4 regions of the Hyphomicrobium sp. ghe19 genome follow, and region 1 is predicted to be linked to each of the others. Evidence: predicted binding sites of a transcription regulator. Region 1 holds the regulator's gene; each other region holds the start of a gene.

Region 1 (3,455 bases):
AGTCGTCGAAAGTCCACGCGTGATCGACGCCGCTGACGGCGCCTTTGTCGTAGTCCACGGTCAATACGTACGTGACCCACATATGCGGATGGGCGGATGCGGGGATGACGATGGCCAACATGGAAATGAAGACCAAAGCCAAGTGACGGTATGTCTTGCTGATTTTGAGCACGCTGAGCTCAGACCTTTCGTGCGATGGGAATCTCTTCGGCGACAGCTACGGACGCACATTTAACATGGCGAGATTGCGACGCCCTTGGTCTATCGAGTGGCCTAAGAGGCTTGCCGTACCAGTTGCGCGACGTTTCAAATGGTTGTTATAACATACGCTTTAGCGCAAAAGGAGATGGCGCATGATGGGTTCGGCGGTGCGGTATTCGGCGTTCTTCGTTGCTTTGGCGCAATTCTTCGTTCCGGGCGCGGAAGCCGCAGAGCCGCCGAAAGTCGTCGTCACGACGAAGCCCATTCATTCCCTCGTCAGCCGGGTGATGGAGGGTGTCGGCGTGCCCCAGCTCATCGTCGAGGGTTCCGCTTCGCCCCATACCTTCACGCTGAAGCCATCGACAGCGCGGGCCATCCACGATGCGGATGTGTTCGTACGGGTGTCCGATCAACTCGAACCCTTCACGCGGAAAATCGTGACATCTCTGCCCGCGAACGTCACGGTGTTGACGCTGGCGGGCGCGGACGGCGTCAAGCTTCTCGATCAGCGCAAAGGCGGCACCTTCGAAAAGCATGAGCATGGGCATGAGGAGGCGGCGGCTGAAGCAGACGCGCATTCCGGTGCCGCGGAAGAGCACGACGACGATCATGACGAGGATGGCAAGGACGGGCATATCTGGCTCGATCCGCAGAATGCCAAGGCGATCGCCGCCGATGTCGCCAAGGTGCTCCAGGCGCGATATCCTGAGCAAGCCGAAAAGATCAAAGCCAATGCGGCGTCTCTCATTGCCGATATCGACGCGCTCGACGGCGAGCTTACGGCGGAACTTAACGGCTCGAAGGGCAAGCCGTTCATCGTGTTTCACGACGCGACACAGTATTTCGAGAACCACTTCGGGCAGAGCGCCGCGGGCTCGATCACCGTCAGTCCCGATGTGCCGCCAAGCGCCAAGCGCCTGACGGAAGTCCGGCGCAAGCTGTCGTCTCTCGGCGCCGTTTGCGTCTTCACCGAACCGAGCTTTCAGCCAAACCTCGTGGCGGCCGTGACGGAGGGAACGCATGCGCGCTCCGGCACGATCGACGCCGAGGGCCAAATGCTGGCGCCCGGCCCCGGCCTCTATTTCGAACTCATGCGCGGCTTAGCCCACAATGTCGCGAGCTGCCTTAAGGGCGAGGAATAAGCAAGGCAATCGCGGAGCCCGTTGCCCGGTTCGCTATTGGGCTTGGGCTTCCGCCTCGCGGCCGTCGAATACGTATCCGGCGCCACGCACAGTGCGGATCGGATCGCTTTCGTTGCCACGGATCAGCGACTTCCGGAGGCGACCGATGTGAACATCGACCGTCCGCTCGTCGACTTCGGAGGACTGACCCCAGACGCGGTCGAGCAGTTGGCTGCGAGAGAGCACGCGGCGCGGGCTTTCCATGAAAACTTCGAGCATCCGGTATTCTGTCGGGCCGAGGCGAACTTCGCGAGGGCCACGCGTTACTTTGTGCGCGCCGCGATCCATCGTGATCTCGCCGGAGACGAGGATGTCGCTCATCCGCTCCGGCGAGGCGCGCCGAAGCAGAGCCTTGATCCTTGCCATCAACTCCTGAACGGAGAAGGGCTTCGTCACGTAATCGTCGGCGCCTGTCGTCAATCCTCGCACGCGGTCGGTTTCTTCGCCGCGTGCGGTGAGCAAGATGATCGGAAGACTTTGCGTCTCGGTCCGATTGCGAAGGCGCCTGCACAGCTCGATACCGGAGATCTTGGGGATCATCCAGTCGAGTATCGCGAGGTCGAAACTTTGCTCCGACAGAAGCAACTCTGCTTCCTCTCCATCCGCGGCATGCACGACGTCATAGCCTTCGGATTGAAGATTGTATTTCAGAAGCTCTGCGAGAGGCGATTCGTCTTCGACGACGATGATCTTAGCTGGCATGGCGTTTCGTCAGTGTTCCTTCAAACTATTCTGGTCATTGACGCGGCGTTATCAGCGTCGACGACGTCTCGTCGCCCTTCGGCCGATCATCTGCGATCGGAACGCCGTGGACGAGGTAGTAGACGTTCTCGGCGATGTTGGTCGTATGGTCGCCGATGCGTTCGATGTTCTTGGCGCCGAACAGGAAGTGCGTGCAGATGCCGATGTTGCGCGGATCTTCCATCATGTAGGTCAGAAGTTCGCGGAACAGAGAATTGTACATCGCGTCGACCTGCTGATCGTCGCGCCAGACCTGCATCGCCTTTTCGGCGTCGAGGGTCGTCAGTGCATCGAGGACGTCCTTGAGCTGATGCTGCACCATCTCGGTCATGTGGCGCATGCCGGTCATCAGGGGTTTCGGGTAGGTCTCGCCGGCAATCGCAAGAGCGCGCTTAGCGATGTTCTTCGCGAGATCGCCGATGCGTTCGAGATCGCCCGCGATCTTGATGACCGTCATGATGTGACGGAGATCGTTCGCAAGCGGCTGGCGCCGGGCGATCATCACGATCACCTGTTCCTGCAACTCGCGCTCGAGCTGATCGACCATGACGTCGTCGGCAACAGCTTTCTCCGCAAGCTTCGGATCGCGACGCTCAAGGGCATCCATGGCCTGGACGAGCAGCTTCTCGGCATAGCCGCCCATCTGCGCGATGCGGCGATCGAGGAGCCTCAGCTCGTCTTCGTATGACTTCACGGTATGTTCGTTCATGGTCTCAATTCCTAAAGTCAGATTTAGACTGGACGCCTCGTACTATCGGAGCACGCCCTATCCGAAGCGGCCGGTGATGTAGTCCTGTGTCCGCTTGTCCGTCGGGTTTGTGAAAAGCTTCTGAGTGACGCCGAATTCAACGAGCTCGCCGAGATACATGAACGCGGTGCGCTGCGAGACGCGGGCAGCCTGTTGCATGTTGTGCGTGACGATGGCGATCGTGAACTCGTTCTTCAGGTCGTCGATCAGCTCTTCGATCTTCGCCGTCGAGATCGGGTCGAGTGCGGAGCATGGCTCGTCGAACAGGATGACTTCCGGACGGATGGCGACCGTCCGGGCGATGCAAAGGCGCTGCTGCTGGCCGCCTGAAAGGCTGAGGCCGCTCGATTGAAGTTTGTCCTTCACTTCCTTCCAAAGCGCGGCTTTCTCGAGCGCGGATTCGACACGCGCATCGACTTCCGATTTCGGCAGGCGCTCGTAAAGGCGGATGCCGAACGCGATGTTTTCGTAAATCGTCATCGGGAACGGCGTCGGCTTCTGGAACACCATGCCGATGCGCGAGCGGAGAAGGTTGAGGTCCTTCATGTCGAGAATGTTCTCGCCGTCGAACATCACATCGCCCT
Region 2 (3,455 bases), 3.5 Mb from region 1:
ACTGCCTCCGGGATTTCTAGCGATCGACATTGCTGCGGCTTTGAACCTGCCGCTTTACGATCCGGAAGCCGGGAACGCCAAAGTCGAAAGCGGGACGCATCCAAAGAACGCGGACGGCTTGATTGGCGAAGATGCGAACGCGCCGAAGGTCGTCGTCGCGGCAAACGGCGGGTCAGATCTCATCTATATTCCGAGCGGTGACCGCGTACTGGCGCAAAGGACGATCGATGCGCTGCTCGCGCAAGATTATGTCAGCGGGCTATTCGTCGACGATAACCTCGGTACTTTCGCCGGGACGCTGCCGTTAAGCGCGATCAATCTCCAGGGTTCGTCGCTGATGCCGCGGCCATCGATCGTCGTCAATTTCAAAAGCTTCTCGACGGGATGCGCAGACCCTACGCTTTGCACCGCCGAGGTCGCCGACACAGGTCTGCAGCAAGGGCAAGGAATGCATGGCAGCTTCAGCCGTGCCGATACCGCCAATTTCATGGCGGCGTTCGGTCCCAGCTTCAAGAAGGGCTTCATCAGCGAGGCTCCTGCGAGCAATGCTGATATCGGGCGGACCATCGCTGCGATCCTAGGGTTGATGCCGGAAAGTCATGGCAAGCTCGTCGGCAGAGCGCTGACGGAAGCGTTGCCGGAGGGTGCAGTGCCGACTTGGGAGCGCAAGACGATCGTGTCGGGACCGTCGCCATCGGGCCTGCGGACGATCCTTAATTATCAGGTTGTGGGCGAGACCAAATATTTCGACGCGGCTGGCTTCGAAGGACGCACAGTCGGCCTCTCGCCGGATCCGGCGTTAGCTCTCACGAAGTAGGACTTACCGTCGCCCTACATGCTCTTCGTCGTGACGGCGAGTTCGCGGCTCGAATTGGCCGCGTCTGCTTTGGCGACGCTCATGTCGTTGCCGCGCCAGACGAACGTATCTCCCGACCAACCTTCGACCCAAAGGAGCGGGAGTAATGCATCGCGCAGCATCCACGCAATGGGCGACTGCCATTTCAAGTGCCAGCCTGCCACACGCGCCAAAAGCGCTTCGGTTCCGTACCAGACGACAAGCAGGCCTGCGAGGACCGTCAGCGGATCAAGGCCGACGCTCGAAGCGGCCGCGAAGCCCGATGCGATCGGAAGCATGCTGCCCGAAAGAATTTCCGGCGCGTAGAAAACCGGAAACGTTACGCGACGCAATCTCGCCCAGCGCACTTGTCGCGCCCATACTTGCTTTACGGATCGCGGCCCGAGCGGCTGCTCGAACGGGCGATCAACAAGGCGCACGCGGAGACCATGCGTGCGGACAATCTTCGTTGCGGCGGCATCTTCGGCAATCTCGGCGCCCAGCGCTTCGACGCCACCCGCCTCATCGAGAATATCGCGGCGCCAAAGCATCGACTTGCCTTGGGCAAATCCCAGGCCGATCGTATCGGCGGCACTTTGCCAGCGGGCTTGATACGTGTTGAGGAACGCGCATTCGAGTTCGGCCCAAAATCCTATCGGATGGCTGCCGACGGGCGGCGAGCAAACGAGACCGACGCCCGGCTCGAAGCTGCGGAAGAGATCGCTGAGATAGTTCTCAGGCATCAAAACGTTGTTGTCGGCGAGCACGATCCACGGGAAGCGTGCCGCGGCCCAGCCCTTGACGATATTGTTCAGCTTGGGATTGCTTGTCGGCCTGTCATCACCGATGAGCAGCCTCGCTTCGACATGCGGATATTTCGCGATCAACTTCCTGACGAATGGTACCGCCGGGTCGTCGTCTCGGGCAGCGCAGAAAATGACCTCATAGCTGCTATCGGCGAGCTCAAAGGTCGAGCGCAATGTCATTTCATCGAAATGATCCAGACCGCATACCGGCCGGATGATGCTGACGGGCTCAACGCTCAAGCCGCGCTCGCGGCGCCGAGAGGACGTAACGCGCGATAACGCCAGTGCGACCGATACGAGATGTGTGGCCGTAGCCGCTATGCAGAAGATTAGAGCCGCCGCCGTGACGAAATCGGCCATCTCACTCCCCGGTTAGAAATCCAACCGCTGCATTCCAGGATTCAGTGAAATTTCGACGACAGTTGCGCGACGTATCCATGACATAGGGGAAAACTACCCCACGACAACGCAAGCCGTCGCGGAAGCTGTGCATTTCGCTCGGCTTGCCCGGCGGCGCTCAGGATTTCGCGTGGGAACCCCGGAACCTTTGCGCAATGTTCGTCAAAAGGTAGGCGCCGATGAATGCCGCAACAATCAAGCCGATCACCGAAGGCAAACCGTCATTGAGGTCGACTGCGATTAAGCCCGCGTAGGCGATAGCCGCGCCCACCAGACCGCCGAGCGCGGCGACGACCGTATTGAATACTCCACGCAATGATAAGCCGTAGAGGATTCCGACTATCAGGCCCGGATACATTGCCGGCCAAAAATGATCACCCATCGGAACCTCTCCCCATTTCCCTTGCCCCGGCGACGCCATTACGAACGGCTGCGTCCCCTAGCGCTTCTATCAGTCAATTGAAGCTTCGACGAGGGATCGAATGGGGCGAAGCAAGCCGCGCAGGTTGTCGCGGCTTGCCAATCATTGCGCTAGATCAATTCTGCTTGGTCGTGATCTGATCGTAGATGCCGCCGTCGGCAAAGTGCGTTTTCTGGACAGTCGCCCAAGGACCGAGTTTGTCTTCGACTGAGAAAGTCTTGATGGCCGGCAGGTTCGCTTCCTTCAGCACGGCTTCGTTACGCGGCCTAAAATGATGCTTGGCTATGATCTTCTGCGCGTCGTCCGAATAGAGGAAATCGAGATAGGCCTTGGCGACATCCGCACTCTTGCGTTTCGCGACGACGGTATCGACGATCGCGATGGGGGGCGCCGCCTCGACGCTGAGCGAGGGATAAACGACGTCGAAGTTCTGCCCATCGACCTCGGCCTTGATGAGAGCGGCTTCGTTCTCGAACGTCACGAGAACGTCGCCGATAGCGCGCTGCGTAAAGCTCGTCGTGGCGCCGCGTCCGCCGCCATCAAATACCGGAACGTTGGCGAAAAGCTTGCCAACGAAGTCTCGTGCCTTTTCGTCTGATCCGAGCTTATCAAGCGCATAACCCCAGGCCGCAAGATAGGTATAGCGTCCGTTCCCCGAGGTCTTCGGATTGGGAATGACGACGGACGTGCCGGACTTCACCAGATCATCCCAATCGGCGATGCCCTTGGGATTGCCTTTGCGGACGAGAAAGACCGTAGTGGTCGTATAGGGTGCGGCGCCGTTGGGAAATTTCGTCCGCCAGTCGCTCGCGACAGCACCTTTGCTCACAAGGAAATCGAGGTCCGTCGGCTGATTGAGTGTGACGACATCGGCCTCGAGGCCTTCGGCGACGGCTTGCGCCTGCTTCGTCGATCCGCCGTGCGCTTGCTTGACTTCAATGTCGCTTCCCGACGACTTCTTCCAGCTCGCAACGAATGCCGGGTTGATTTCTTT
Region 3 (3,455 bases), 2.4 Mb from region 1:
GAGTCCTGGCAAAAGTATCTTCCAATCGCAAATCCACCAGAGCCCATACATTTTTCCCACGAAGAAATGGGAATGTTATTAGCTCTCAAAGATAGTTTCGTATTCAATGCGATGATGAACATGGATGTCCGGCACAACAGCGCCCTAGCGACGTTGAGGGCATTTAATGACTCAAGAGCCTCGCTAACACAGGCCATTTGTTCCGTCGCATCTCTTGATGCGGAGGAGGGTCGGCTCGTGAGCCATAGCATTCCGTTATCGGAAACGGCGAAACTGCGCCCGATGATGATTGAAGTAAATTCGTTGGCCGATGATTTGAAGGCTCATGTTGCATCGGACTTCGTTCGTGCGAAGCAGAACTTACAAGACCTGCAAGCCCTTTTTAAAAAGGAGCTGGGCTTCAGCTACAAGCTTGAAGTAGTGCGCCCCCGTGTCATCCTCGAACGCGTGATTGATCGGCGCGCGTTTCGGCAGAGCTCGCCGCTATCGATACCCCTCTCTAAAGAACAAAACCCGCCAAGGGCACCTTCCGAACGCGAGACGGAAAGTGCCCTTTGGCGGTGGCTGATAACGCTATCCCGCCCCCCGGCCGGAACGCGATCAGGGGTTAGTGTTTCACCTTCTTGACCTTGTGCGCATGCGCGGGCGCTTTGTGCGGTTTGGGCTTCGCGTGCGCTTCAGCGACCTTGTGCTTATGTTTGTGCGCGCGGTGCGCGTGAGCGTGCTTCTTCTTTTCGTCCTTCGCCGTATGCGAGACGAGCGTCTTCGCGCCCGGAGCATGCAGCTTCGGCGCAGACGTTGCGGCTTCGGCGGAGATGCTCGCGCCCAAAACGAACGCCCCAAGCAAAACCAATTTCGCGATTTTCATTTCATTTTTCCCCGAGCTGGTACCAGCCGTTTGAGCTGTTCCGCAACGCTAGGGATCGGTTCCCCAAAAGCGAACGAAGAAAAAGTAAAATGCTCTGCAGGAAACTTTCGGTGCGATGGGCCAGCGATTCATTCACTTCGAGCGGGGAGACCAATGCGCTGGAAGCGTCGTGCGCGCAGATATTTCCCCTTACGAAACCATCAGAAAGCGCCACAAGTTCGTCTTCGGTGAACTGTCACTACACTGTAATAAAAGCGGCGTTAGGTCCCCCGGAAATGGGTATTTAGGGGGCACAAAAACCATGTCTGACGTGGCGTTGAGCGGTGCATTGGCAGGGGCGGCGGGCACACCAAGCAGCAAGCCCAATCTCGATCACGGCACCAGCACAGTTACTGTCTTCATCTTCCTGGCGCTTCTAGCCGGGGGCCTCTTCTTTACCGCCTACAGCCTCTATCAGGATATCGAAGCGGCCAACGTGCCGGTCACGACCTGGTTACCTTTCTTGTTGCTGGGCGTCGCGCTGATGATCGCCCTCGGCTTCGAATTCGTCAACGGTTTCCACGATACCGCGAACGCCGTCGCGACCGTCATCTACACGCACTCGATGCCAGCCAACGTCGCTGTTCTCTGGTCCGGCTTCTTCAACTTCCTCGGCGTATTGCTCTCGACCGGCGCCGTCGCCTTCGGCATCATCTCGTTGCTTCCCGTCGAGCTGATCCTGCAGGTCGGCTCGAGCGCCGGCTTCGCCATGGTGTTCGCGCTCTTGATCGCCGCCATCATCTGGAATCTCGGAACCTGGTGGCTGGGTTTGCCGTCTTCGTCGTCGCACACGCTGATCGGCTCGATCATCGGCGTTGGCGTCGCCAACTCGCTGCTGCACGGCGGCAACGGCACGTCGGGCGTCGATTGGGGCAAAGCTCAGGAAATTGGCACCTCGCTGCTCGTATCGCCGGTTGTCGGTTTCACCTGCGCGGCGGCTCTCCTGCTCATCTTGAAGTTCATCGTCCGCAATCCCGCGCTCTATAAGGAGCCGGCAGGCAATCAGCCGCCGCCGTGGTGGATCCGCGGACTTCTGATCCTCACCTGCACGGGCGTTTCGTTCGCACACGGATCGAACGACGGACAGAAGGGCATGGGTCTCATCATGCTCATCCTGATCGGCACCATTCCGACGGCTTATGCTCTGAACCGCACGCCGGGCCCATCGCAGATCGTCGAGTTCAAGGCGAATGCCGCGGCCGCAGCCGCAGTGATCGAAAAGCAGGCGTCGGGCTATAACGTTCTCGGCAACCCCCGGCCGGCCGTCGAAGCCTACATCTCGACGCGTACAATCAACGAGGGCACGTATCCGAGCATCGCGGCTCTCGTACGCGATATCTCTCAGCAGGTCGATACCTACGGCGCGCTCGACAAGGTGCCCGCGGCAGCTGTCTCGAACGTACGTAACGATATGTACCTGGTGTCGGAAGCACTCCGCTTCCTGCTCAAGGACAAGGCCAACAACCTGAAACCCGACGAAGTCAAGTCGATCACCGCGTTCAAGGGCTCGCTCGACAAGGCAACGCGCTTCATCCCGCTCTGGGTCAAGGTCGCGGTTGCAATTGCTCTTGGCCTCGGCACGATGATCGGTTGGAAGCGCATCGTCGTGACGGTGGGCGAGAAGATCGGCAAGACGCATTTGACGTACGCGCAGGGTGCTTCTGCCGAGCTTGTCGCGATGGCGACGATCGGCGCAGCCGACGCTTACGGCTTGCCGGTGTCGACCACCCACGTTTTGTCGTCGGGTGTGGCGGGAACGATGGCTGCCAACGGCTCGGGTCTGCAATGGGCGACCGTGCGGAACCTGCTCATGGCATGGGTTCTGACGCTCCCGGTCTCGATTGTTCTTGCCGGCGGTCTCTACGTTATCTTCTCGAAAGTGTTCTGATCTTCGAAGAAATCAGAACTGGTTCGAAAGGCGCGCGCCCGTAGGCCGCGCCTTTCTTCATTGTGCTGAAGTTACTCTCCGCGTGGGTACGAATAATTTTGCCGCCAACTGTTGACGCGCCGCTGCGTTTTGAGGACGTTGTTTCTCTTAGCGTTGCTGTTGGAGGTTCCTTTGCCGCCGGAAGTCCTCGCCCTCACCTGGGCACTGCTCTTCGTCGTCGCCAGCGGCCTTGTTTTCCGGTTTTTCTCCTGGGTCGGCCGTCGCTCCCGAGGGCGACAATCGTCGAACGTCACAGCCAATAGAGTGGAAGATGCGGGGGCTCCGAAAGCAGCGGCAGCGCCCCTTCCCGTTTCTGCACCTCCGCCTGCTCGCCCGGCCGTTGATGTGCCGGGAACCGCGTCGCGCCCTGCCGTTGTCGCAGACGTGCCGAAGCCGGCGCCTGCCCGGGATTATGTTTCGCCGCGAGCTTCAATCGAACCTACCGCGCTGAACGTCGAGCGCTCTGTTGGCGTTACCGATAAGCCGGCTGCGGTCATCGTGGAGCCGCCGAAGCCTTCACTTCGCGCGCCGCTAAAGCCGAGCATCGGAGCGACCCTCGCGCCAACGCCACCGCCGACGGTGCTGCAAAAGCCGAGCATTGCGGCGACGCTGCCGCCCGTG
Region 4 (3,455 bases), 380 kb from region 1:
GGCCGAGAAGATAATAGCGGCGTGTCAGGTCGTAGATGTAGCGCTGGCGGCGATACATGCCGTCCATTGCGCTTGCTGCAGTCGCGTTCGTGGCTGCGGTCATCGTACCCGTCAGGCGTTTTTGACGTAGAGGTGGAAGCCGCCGTAGATCGCCGAGCGGTCCTTATTGTGGATCTCGGCCGATTTCGCGGCATCGTAGGTCCAGCGGTCCAGGGTCGCGTCCGAGACGCGGCCGGGCAGAATGCTTTCTTCGCCCGCGGTCCGGAAGATGACGCGAGCGCCGGGGCGGGCCGTGCGCGTGATCTCTTGCCAAAGGGCGTTGAGCGCGGCGTCGTCCATCCAGTCCTGGGCGTCGAGCAGCACGTAGCGGTCGAGGCTTTCCGCCGGTTCGTTCGACAGGAAACGGATCATGTTGTCGTGGATGACATTGACCCGGTTGGCGCGCGCCTTGACGGCCATGAAATTCGCCTTGTCCAGGTAGGGCGGGCACGGGCCTTCGCCTTGCGCTGGGTAGCGGCGGCCGAACGCCTGCCAGGCGAAATAGTTGTCTTTCAGATCGAAGCCGGTCGCGAGGCGCTCGGAGCGCTCTCTCAGAACATCGGACATGCGCCGCGAGCCGCCATTGCACAGCGCATCGTATTGCACCGGCGGGATGCCTAAGCCGAAGAGCGAGGCGCGGTTCGAAGTGATCCAGCGCAGCACGGGGTGTTCGAAGGCCGGGGCGATTTCGCGTGCGAAGATTTCGCGCTGCTCTTCGATGGTGCGCGCATCGAGCATGCGCTTCGGATTTGCGCCGAAGATGCGAGCCGCGAGGTGTCCGGTGGCGATGAAGCGTCCGAGCAAGCCGAAATGATAGAAGTTGCGCGCGAACCGCGAGATGCGGCGGCGGCCGGTGAGGTCGCGCCCTTCCCAATAGCCGCGCGTATCCGCGTCGAGGTGCTGGGCGATCAGATCGTTATAGAGGTGGATATTGCGGCGGTCGTTGGCGGCGCCGAAGAAGCGATAGAATGTTGCGTGGTTCGGCAGGTGCTGTGCGGCCGCTACTTTGAGCTTCAGCAACGCGATGTGGGTTTGGTTGAGATCGATCGCGTAAATGCGCGCCGGATTGGCCGTCAGGTAGCTCATGACGTTACAGCCGCCGGAGGCGATCGTGACCAGACGGCTTTGCGGCGTGAGCTCGAGGGCTTCCATATCGGCGCGCGGGTCTTCCCAAATCTGCGGATAGACCATCGAACGGAACGCGAATGTGAAGGTGCGCTCGAGAATGCCAGCAAAGCTCAGAGCGCTGTTCTGATGAACGGCTTCGCTCAGGAGATCAGGGCTCGTCGGTTCGAAAACTTTGGCGGTGACGTTCAAATGAGATCTCCGATTGTTTTTTCTTTCTTTGTTTCGGACGACGCGCTCCGCGCGCCGGCCGTCCGAAACTAGGCCGCTTCGATGAGCCAACGGCCCGAAGGCGCCTGCTTGCCGCGGGCGGCCAGATGTTCTTTCCAGCGAATGATTTCGAATTGGCCGTCGAAGCGCTCTGCGATCGCCGTGCAGCTTTCAACCCAATCGCCGCAGTTCAGATAGTGAATGCCGTCGATCATGCGTTCGTTGGCGTGATGGATGTGGCCGCAGATGAGGCCCTGCGTGTCGCGGCGGCGCGCTTCGCCGGCGAGAGCTTCTTCGAACTCGCCGATGTAATTGACGGCGCTTTTGACCTTGTGCTTCAGGAACGCGGAAAGCGACCAGTGCCCGAGGCCAAGCTGACGGCGCATGAAGTTCAGCGGCACGTTGAGCGCGAGAGCGGCGTCGTACGAGCGGTCGCCGAGGAATGCCAGCCAGCGGGCGTAGCGGACGACGACGTCGAATTCATCGCCGTGCAGAACGAGATAGCGTTTGCCGTTGGCGCCTTCGTGCACGGCATCGCGGCGCAGTTCGACGCCGCCGAAATTCATTCCCGCGTAATCGCGCAAGCCATCGTCGTGATTGCCTGGGATGAAGACGACGCGCGTGCCCTTGCGGGCTTTGCGAAGCAGTTTTTGCAGGACGTCGTTGTGGCTTTGCGGCCAATGGGGACCACGGCGAACTTTCCAGAAATCGACGATGTCGCCAACCAGATAGAGATCCTGGCATTCGACGTTTTTCAGGAAGTCGATGAGGGCTGTCGCTTGCGAGTTACGCATCCCGAGATGGATGTCGGAAATGAAGACGGCCCGATAATTCAATTCCGGGTTCGGTGCGCTCAATGTCAGCCCCCCAGTCACTACGCTTTCCATAAAAGCAGCTAAGCTTTCACGCGAAACGTAGGACGGGATTCATGTAACAGGCGTATGACGAAGGCCTGCGGCTGTGAGGTAAGCCGAGCGGCAAATGCCCGGCTCGCGGATATTTACCAATAATTCCGGATGAAAAAGAGACGTGGACTGAGGCTTTGCTGCAGCCTGGCGGCGAGGCCTTTACGCGAAGCCGCCTGGAAAGTTTTTGTTGGCGTCTGGCGACTCCCCGGAGCCGGTCGCCAGACGTTGCCGCCAAGGGGGCTCGAAATCAAAGCTCCGTACGTTGGGCTATGAGCTCCCATGCAAACAGCAGAGCGGTATCGACGGCGCCGACGATAAGAAACGCCAGCGCGATCGGATATGTCGATGTTTCAGGCAATCCCAGATCAACACCGCGCGTCGAGACGGCGAGTGCTGCGATAAGACTGAGAAGGGCTAGAACGGCGAAGACAACTTGGACGAACTTGCGCGAACGCTCGCGCTCCCGACCTATAGTGTCCATCAGGTCATTTCCTCAACGCAATACAAACAGCAGACCCCGCAACGCCGGAGAACCTATCCGGAGCAAAAGCCCAGGTGAAGTGAAATATTTTGATTTGCTAAGCAAGTGCCTTTGCCGCCAAGTCTTTGAGCACTTTGCGCTGTTGTTCGGCATCAGACGGGAAATCGTTCTCGATCCACCAGCGTTCGAAAGCCTCGAGAACGCGGCCGACGGCGACCCCTTGGCCAACACCGAGCGCCATGACATCGCTTCCGGAAAAGGGCATTTTGGAAGCGTTCCAACGATCCGGCAGTAACGCACGAGCGCGCCAGGTCTGGGAGTTGGGCGAAGCGCCGGACCGAGCCCACGCGAGGCGTGCCGCACGGCGGAAAGTTTCCGGCCCGAGTCTGTAAAGAGCCGCTCGGCCCGCGGATTCCGGTGTGTGCGGATCGATCCCCGGATCGGTCTCAAGGGCTGCTGCAATGCGATGGGCGTCGGCATTCGAGAGCCTGAGCTGGTTGGCGAGAAAGACGTCGTCGCCCGGATGAATGACGGCGAGGGCCGCCAAACGCGTTATCGGATCGGGTGGTTCGCCGAGGGCCGCTTCGATGCCGGCCAGCCGGGCGAAACGATCCGGCTCGATCTGCGTCCGAACTGCCAGTTGCAGAATGCCTGCGTCATACATGACGCCAAGAACGTCCGGTGCGCCGGGT

The links. The regulator PhoB, encoded in region 1, activates phosphate uptake and scavenging genes when phosphate is short. The targets are predictions, from matches to a motif close to TGTCATNNANCTGTCAT.
Region 2: the regulator PhoB is predicted to act here: its motif matches at 2,057-2,073, upstream of AACL53_RS18680 (ceramide glucosyltransferase).
Region 3: the regulator PhoB is predicted to act here: its motif matches at 1,102-1,118, upstream of AACL53_RS13445 (inorganic phosphate transporter).
Region 4: the regulator PhoB is predicted to act here: its motif matches at 2,305-2,321, upstream of AACL53_RS03685 (UDP-2,3-diacylglucosamine diphosphatase).

The regions. Positions count from the first base shown of each region.
Region 1 is NZ_LR743509.1:407,232-410,686, forward strand. It holds gene AACL53_RS01880 (DUF1007 family protein) at 1-172, opposite strand, end outside; gene AACL53_RS01885 (zinc ABC transporter substrate-binding protein) at 354-1,343, shown strand; gene phoB (phosphate regulon transcriptional regulator PhoB) at 1,377-2,084, opposite strand; gene phoU (phosphate signaling complex protein PhoU) at 2,119-2,832, opposite strand; gene pstB (phosphate ABC transporter ATP-binding protein PstB) at 2,890-3,455, opposite strand, start outside.
Region 2 is NZ_LR743509.1:3,924,384-3,927,838, forward strand. It holds gene AACL53_RS18675 (alkaline phosphatase family protein) at 1-817, shown strand, start outside; gene AACL53_RS18680 (ceramide glucosyltransferase) at 832-2,001, opposite strand; gene AACL53_RS18685 (hypothetical protein) at 2,159-2,422, opposite strand; gene AACL53_RS18690 (sulfate ABC transporter substrate-binding protein) at 2,577-3,455, opposite strand, start outside.
Region 3 is NZ_LR743509.1:2,782,203-2,785,657, forward strand. It holds gene AACL53_RS13435 (hypothetical protein) at 1-627, shown strand, start outside; gene AACL53_RS13440 (hypothetical protein) at 608-868, opposite strand; gene AACL53_RS13445 (inorganic phosphate transporter) at 1,170-2,795, shown strand; gene AACL53_RS13450 (hypothetical protein) at 2,967-3,455, shown strand, end outside.
Region 4 is NZ_LR743509.1:791,630-795,084, forward strand. It holds gene AACL53_RS03675 (class I SAM-dependent methyltransferase) at 1-103, opposite strand, end outside; gene AACL53_RS03680 (DUF3419 family protein) at 112-1,356, opposite strand; gene AACL53_RS03685 (UDP-2,3-diacylglucosamine diphosphatase) at 1,425-2,237, opposite strand; gene AACL53_RS03690 (hypothetical protein) at 2,530-2,763, opposite strand; gene AACL53_RS03695 (CCA tRNA nucleotidyltransferase) at 2,861-3,455, opposite strand, start outside.